Regions from separate parts of the Brevibacillus sp. MER 51 genome, predicted to be linked through region 1. Evidence: riboswitches for the same ligand, from Rfam matches in the RefSeq annotation. Region 1 holds a riboswitch; each other region holds the start of a gene.

Evidence for each region. A riboswitch is a leader RNA that binds a small molecule or an ion and turns the genes downstream of it on or off. The one in region 1 is predicted to bind cyclic di-AMP.
Region 2: it holds a riboswitch for cyclic di-AMP, as region 1 does, so the genes downstream of both, M3630_RS01705 (CAP domain-containing protein) here and M3630_RS24435 (quaternary amine ABC transporter ATP-binding protein) in region 1, are expected to answer to the same signal.
Region 3: it holds a riboswitch for cyclic di-AMP, as region 1 does, so the genes downstream of both, M3630_RS27970 (C40 family peptidase) here and M3630_RS24435 (quaternary amine ABC transporter ATP-binding protein) in region 1, are expected to answer to the same signal.

Annotation. Positions count from the first base shown of each region.
Region 1 is NZ_JAMAUS010000014.1:28,208-30,469, reverse strand. Features, by position in the region: gene M3630_RS24440 (ABC transporter permease) at 1-103, opposite strand, end outside; gene M3630_RS24435 (quaternary amine ABC transporter ATP-binding protein) at 87-1,313, opposite strand; cyclic di-AMP (ydaO/yuaA leader) riboswitch at 1,707-1,853, opposite strand.
Region 2 is NZ_JAMAUS010000001.1:477,441-479,702, reverse strand. Features, by position in the region: gene M3630_RS01710 (hypothetical protein) at 1-140, shown strand, start outside; gene M3630_RS01705 (CAP domain-containing protein) at 205-993, opposite strand; cyclic di-AMP (ydaO/yuaA leader) riboswitch at 1,001-1,157, opposite strand; gene M3630_RS01700 (rhodanese-like domain-containing protein) at 1,242-1,586, opposite strand; gene M3630_RS01695 (cold-shock protein) at 2,017-2,220, shown strand.
Region 3 is NZ_JAMAUS010000022.1:51,867-54,128, reverse strand. Features, by position in the region: gene M3630_RS27975 (response regulator transcription factor) at 1-348, opposite strand, end outside; gene M3630_RS27970 (C40 family peptidase) at 563-1,084, opposite strand; cyclic di-AMP (ydaO/yuaA leader) riboswitch at 1,089-1,228, opposite strand; gene M3630_RS27965 (LiaF transmembrane domain-containing protein) at 1,547-1,951, shown strand; gene M3630_RS27960 (PspA/IM30 family protein) at 2,016-2,262, shown strand, end outside.

The DNA of each region.
Region 1 (2,262 bases):
TGACGATAGCCACCGGTTCAAACAATACCCCTTTGTACTGGCCCAGCACCTCCACGAACCCTTCCATCCAACTGCCAATCGGTAGCTTAGGCACGACGTCCATCACTCATCACCTCTGCTCTCTGATGCTCTTGTACATTGACTTTGCCTACCAGCCCGCCTAGCACCGCTCCTTTTACGATGACACCCAATAATCGCTGCTGGTCGCCCACTACCGCAATCGGGACGTGCAGGTCTGCCATCATCGGGAACAAGCTGTGCAGACGTGCGTCAGGCGAAACGGTAGGGAGGTCGGTTTTCATGATTGCCTCCAGCGAATCTCCCGTACTGATCGCGAGTGATACGTCATAAGCCGTAATCAATCCAAGCAGTGTGCGCTTTTTGTCTACGACGTACAAGCTGGACACGCCATTATCCATCATGAGTTGCAGCGCCACTCGGGCCCCTTTGTCAGGCGTGATTGCTTCTGCACGTTTCATCACATTTTCAGCAACGAGCACCCTGGACAGGTCGGCATCCTCCACGAACTTCCGCACGAATTCATCCGCTGGGTCTGCCATAATTTCTTCCGGGCGGCCGATCTGAATGATCTGCCCGTCTTTCATAAAGGCAATCCGATCACCCAGCCGCAATGCCTCATGCAAGTCATGTGTAATGAACAGGATCGTCTTTTTCATCGTCATCTGGAGCTCCAGCAGCTCATCCTGCATATCTTTTCGAATGAGCGGGTCCAGTGCACTGAACGCTTCGTCCATCAAGAGAATATCTGGATTATTAGCCAACGCCCGAGCCAATCCGACCCGCTGGCGCATCCCTCCGCTCAATTGATCCGGGTGCGCATTTTCCCACTCGGTTAATCCAACGAGCGCGAGTGCTTCCCGTGCTTTTTCTTGCCGGAGTCCTGGCGGTACTTGCTGTATCTCCAAACCAAACTCCACATTTTCTCGTACCGACCGCTGCGGAAACAGGGCGAAATTTTGAAAAACCATCCCGAGCTTCTTCCTCCGCACCTCACGCAAAGCTGCTGCCTTCATGTCCACGATCTCTTCCCCATCGATCTCGATGCTTCCGCTCGTTGGGTCAATCAGTCGATTACACAGTCGGATTAAGGTGGACTTGCCGCTGCCTGACAGGCCCATAATGACGAAGATTTCACCTTCCTCGACTTCAAAGCTGACCTGATTGACACCGATGGACTGGCCGGTTTGCTTGTAAATTTGTTCTTTTGTACGTCCTTCCGCCAGCAGCTTCAAGGCCAGCTCGGGCTGCTTGCCGAACACTTTTGTGAGTTGATGGACTTTCATTTTGGACATGATATCCCTCATCCTTCGTTTTTTCGTAAATGGAAAAAGCCCGCGAAGTTTCGACACTCCAGCAAAACCAAGCAGGTACGCTTGATTTTTACTCGTGTTGAAAATCCACAGGCTTACGTAATACCTGGCGTCCATTTTCAGGACTCCCTGTACTCTGTCTTCCTGATTTCGATTGTCAGCGGTTTATGTCGTACCGACTGCCTCTCAGCGATCCACACCATTCCCTTCTCGTTGTATCGGCGTAAGCTGCTCATCGGTATTTCCATAAAAAATAGGCCGATCCATTCTTTTTCTCCAGAACAAAGGTCCCAAAGAAAAAGCCTGTATCGGCCTATCACACGCCCGCAAGGAATCCCCTTGTTGCGCATTATATGCCTAGACTTTATCCATTCATGACCTTCCCTGCTTTGGCCGACGAGGTTAGCTGACGGGTAGGATGGCAGAGAAGACATTTCCTCATCCCTCCTGATCACTCAGGATTAACCCCAAAAGATTGGTTCCCCCGCTTCCGAGAATATCGGAACTAGGCCGTATGTGTTGCCTCTTATTTAATGGTGATTGTGATTTGAATTATACGCTCGCTTCCAGTTATTGTGAACGTTCGTTTAGCACGGTTTTAACCGGATTCTGTTTTTCTTTATGAGTCGGATTGGATTAGCTGTTCGTTGCTTATTCGATTGAAGGATTAGTGCGCTATACTCGCTGTTGTGGTGGGGAGGAAACAGGAGAAAACGCTCAGATTCTTGGAACCCCTGCACGGGAGCATGGGGCGCCCGGCTCCGTGAAAAAAAGCGAAACCGCGTCCAAAGTAGTCCATCAGGATGTGGCTCAGAGGTGGACGCTAAAAGCAGTTTCTCTTTTTTTCACTGCGCCTCGGTAGGTGTGTCCAAAGATCTTCGCTTATTTCTCCTGTTTCCTCTACGAGCTGATGAGGTTTTTACATGCTTTT
Region 2 (2,262 bases), on a different contig from region 1:
CTGATGTCAATGCCGAGCTGCAGCAAGTATCTGCTTACCCAACGAAGCAAGAAATGAATCAAAAGGATGTTGCTTTGCTCAATGAGCAGGAAAGCTGCTGTACCCCCAAAAAACAGGCGGCAGAAGCGCAGCGAACGTAACGCGTACACGAAAAAGCCGGGTCTCGATTACGAGACACCGGCTTTTCGTTTATCAAGCAGTGTTCTACCCGATAAATTCTTGTACCCAGTAGCCATTTGTGAAGCCTACACCAATTTTTGTGAAATCAGGGTTCATAATGTTTTGGCGGTGGCCTTCACTATTCATCCATTGTTGCATAACTTCTTGTGGACTCTGTTGACCCATGGCGATATTCTCGCCTGCAGTCGAGTACTGAATGCCATACTGCTTCATCATGTCAAATGGAGAACCGTACGTTGGACTGTTGTGGTCAAAATAGTTGTTAGCAGACATATCTTGTGCTTTTGCCAACGCTACTTTGGACAGTGCCGCATCCATTTGAACAGGTTTGAGACCTGCTTTTGCACGTTCTTGGTTCACCAAATCCGCGACTTGTTTCGCAAAATCACCAGTTTTAGCTTCATCCGCTTGATTTACCGGAGCGGCAGGCTGAGTGACATTATTGCTAGGTTGTGCTGGTGCCGTTTGAACTGGTGCTGGTTGTGCTGGAGCTTGTTGTACGGGTGCTGGTTGGAAAGTTCCTGGTTGAATCGGGCAAGGTTGTACAGGTGTTGCTTGTCCTTGCTTAACAGGTTGCATTGGCTGTACTGCTTGTGGCTGGCTAGGAACAAAGCCTTGTTTTTGGAAAAAGTTAAAGAACTGTTGTGCATTTGGTGCTTTTTGGAATTGTCCCATATTTTGACCCGCATTGAATTGGAATTGTCCGTTCTTCAATGGGCAGTTAGATGCTGCGGAAGCAGAAGAAGCAAACCCTGTCAAAGCCAAGCCCAGACCAAGAGTCATCGCGATTGTAACAGAACCAAAACGTTTCATTAAACAAATCTCTCCTTTTTTTGGCCTACGAGGTTAGTTGTCGGATTCGGATTGAGGAAACAACCCTACGCCAGTTCGGCGATTCACCCCAATGTGGAATAACTCATCCACAAAAAAGTCCCCCGCACTTCCTTTTCAAGAGGAAGTCTCGGCTTATTTCGTTTGGCATGAACAACGATATCAGACAATCCCAATCGAAATAAAGGAGTAATATATGGCAACTAGCTAGAATCGTTGATAAATTAGGCTCATTTCGCTTCGTTTGATTGTTCCTTCCATGCAGTTAAGCCGCCTTCCAATGCATTCGCATGAAAACCATGCTCACGAAGCAGAGCCGCAGCTTTTTGAGCTTTGTTACCTGTTGTACATAAGGTAACGATCTGCACATTTTGCGCGAGTTTTTCGGTTTCTTCATCAAGTGGCTTGTCCTGTTCCTTCATAAGAAGATAAGGGACGTTTCGCGCCGACGCGTTTTCGTGAACGAGGCTGCCGGAAATAAATTTCTCGGCGTCGCGTACGTCCAATAAAAGTACAGGCACTTTCTTTTCAAGCATTTCGGATAATTGAATGGTTGTCAAAATATGATTTTCCAATGTAATCCCTCCCAATCCTATTGTAACAGAGTACCGCTTCGTCCAGAATAAGGCTGAACGGTTGCTTTTATTGGACAACCATGGTAGAATGAGGTTGCTACTTGGAAAATTGATACCTAATCATTCATCGAGGTGTTTGTATGCTGATGGATAACATTTTTGAATCCCCGATTCACACTGGCGCGGTCATCGGAGCCGCAAGGATGGAAGAGAGGAAGGGCTTTCATTGTTTTAGGTTTTCAAAAGGTTTAGTTTTTAATTTTGCAGTTCCGTCCTATGACATTCGCATATTTGCTGAGTAAGTAAAATTCACATATCATGAAGGCGTATCACAGCACATGATTTGGTATTTCTTCATGATATGTGAGCTTTATTTGCTTCGGTAAATATGACTAGCATATTCAAATTGAATTTTTGGAGGTTTTTTTAGATGCAAACGAACGGAACAGTAAAATGGTTTAACGCAGAAAAAGGTTTCGGTTTCATTCAAGTAGAAGGCGGAGACGATGTATTCGTACACTTCAGCGCAATCCAAGGTGACGGTTTCAAAACTTTGGACGAAGGTCAAAAAGTTCAATTCAACATTGTTCAAGGCAACCGTGGCCCACAAGCTGAGAACGTAGTAAAACTGTAAGTCTCCTTTTAAAAGAAACTGTCCTTTCGAGGGCAGTTTTTT
Region 3 (2,262 bases), on a different contig from region 1:
GGCACGAATGCGAGCGAGCAGCTCTTCTGTATCAAAAGGCTTCGTGATGTAATCATCTGCGCCGATTTCGAAGCCGACTACTTTATCTACCGCTTTTCCTTTTGCACTGAGAAACAGTATAGGCAAATCCCACTCACGGCGAATTTGAGAGCAGAGCTCGTAGCCACTCATGTTGGGCATCATAATATCCAAAAGGATCAGGTTGGGACGCTCTCCTTGGCTGAGCAGCGAGAGTGCATCCTCTCCGCTCTCTGCGGAGGAAACGGTGAAGCCCTCGTTCTCCAAAATGTCTTCTAGCAGTTCAATAATCTCCAGATTGTCATCGACAATTAAAATGTGATCTTTCACCGGAACAACCCCCAGTTACTTCTATTAATAAGGAATACCATTCAAAGAATGGGTCTTGTCTATCATAACATGCTTTGACCTGATCAGGGGAAGAAACCCCGTAAGTTATTAAGTTGTTCTAATATGTGAGGGTACCTCTTTAGACCAGGTACTAAATTTCGTCAGAAAAAGCCAGAGACGTAGTGTCCCTGGCTTTTATTATTTTGCCGAATGACTATTTTTTAGCTGGTTTTTCCGGCAACGATGCAGCTTGCACCGCTTTTTCCTTATTCGGAATTTCTGCTTTCGCTAGAACAGGAACGCTGAGACGCTTGGCGCCTACATAACGCTTGCTCCAGTAGTATGGATCGCTCAACTTGGTGTTGACGACTCCACGACCAGATTCCGAGTGCACGAATGTGCCGTCTCCGATGTAGATACCCACGTGAGAAATGCTGCGACCGTTCGTGTTGAAGAATACGAGATCGCCTGGCTGCAAATCTTTTCTGGCTACCTCAGTACCTAATTCGTACTGGGAAGCAGAATTGTGAGGCAGGTCTACACCTAACGCATCAAATACGTAGCGCGTGAAACCGGAGCAGTCAAAGCCCTTTTTGGACGAGCCGGAAGATTTGTAAGGGGTACCGTACAAGTCGCTGACTACTTCATTGAGAGTATTCTCCTCAGCAGCCTGTACAGCGCTTGCCCCCATAGCAAGCAATCCAGCCATAAATAAAGATAAAACCATCTTGCGCAAAAGAAACTGCTCCCTTCGTGAGCCTACGAGGTTAGCTGAAGGGTTCGGTCGAAAGGACGCCCTAGGCTGCTAGGAGTAGCAACCATTCACCCCAAAAACGTGGTTCCCCCGTTTCCGCCAAGCGGAATTCGGCTATTTTTCGATGTTTTTTTACACGCACTCTTACGAAGATTCTACGCCAGTCCTTTTTTTCCTTCTTTTTATCTGTTCGTTCACACATTCGTCACAAAGATACCGTCAAATGCTGTAACGTTTTCGTTCGACAGTGCAAGCCGCCTTTCGACGCGTGCATATTCTGTCTTGCGGGACAGCTCGTCCGATTAGGGCAGGAAATTGTCTCCGTCCAAGGACGGAGGGAAAAACCAACCGCACGCCCGTTATGGGAAGCCTATACCGAGGGCTACAATAAGGGCATAACGTTCCACAAGCACCACATGCAAAACGAATGGAGGTAAGCGAGTAATGAGCGAACGGTCTGGCAAAGTTCTACTCGGGCTGGTTCTGCTGCTAGTCGGTGGGTTGGTTCTTCTGGATCTGGTGGGTATCGATATCGGAGACTTGCTCGGGTTTATCATTCCCGGCGTGATCATGATATACGGTGCCAAAAAGATCATGGGACAAACCGGTTCACGTTTTTGGGGAATCCTGGTCTTCCTGTTCGGATTCCTGATGTTGATTGGCAAGCTTGACCTACTGTTTCACGCGCTTCTGGCCATTGGGGTGATTTATCTGGGATATCGCTTACTGCGTCCCAGCCAAGAGCCAAAACAAGCGCCTCCTTCTTGGGAGCGTGAATGGGCCCAAAAAGTATTAAAGGAAGATACGCTGGACACTTGGGAGAGAAACGTAAGAAGACGCCCGCAGTAACGCCTATGTCGCAAGAGTCTTTTGGATGAACAATATGATGTGATATGATGAGGAGGAAAAAATAATGAGTATCTTTAAACGTTTGCGTGATCTGACAGTAGCTTCGGTAAATGATGCATTGGATTCCATGGAAGATCCGGTAGTAATGCTGAATCAATATATGCGTGACATGGAAGTAGAAATCGGACAAGTTGAAGTCGCGGTTGCCCGTCAGGTTGCACTGGAAAAGAAATTCCGTCAGCAATTGGATGAAGCCAATGCCCTGATCGAAAAACGCGATCGTCAAGTCAAGCTCGCCTTGACTGAGGGAG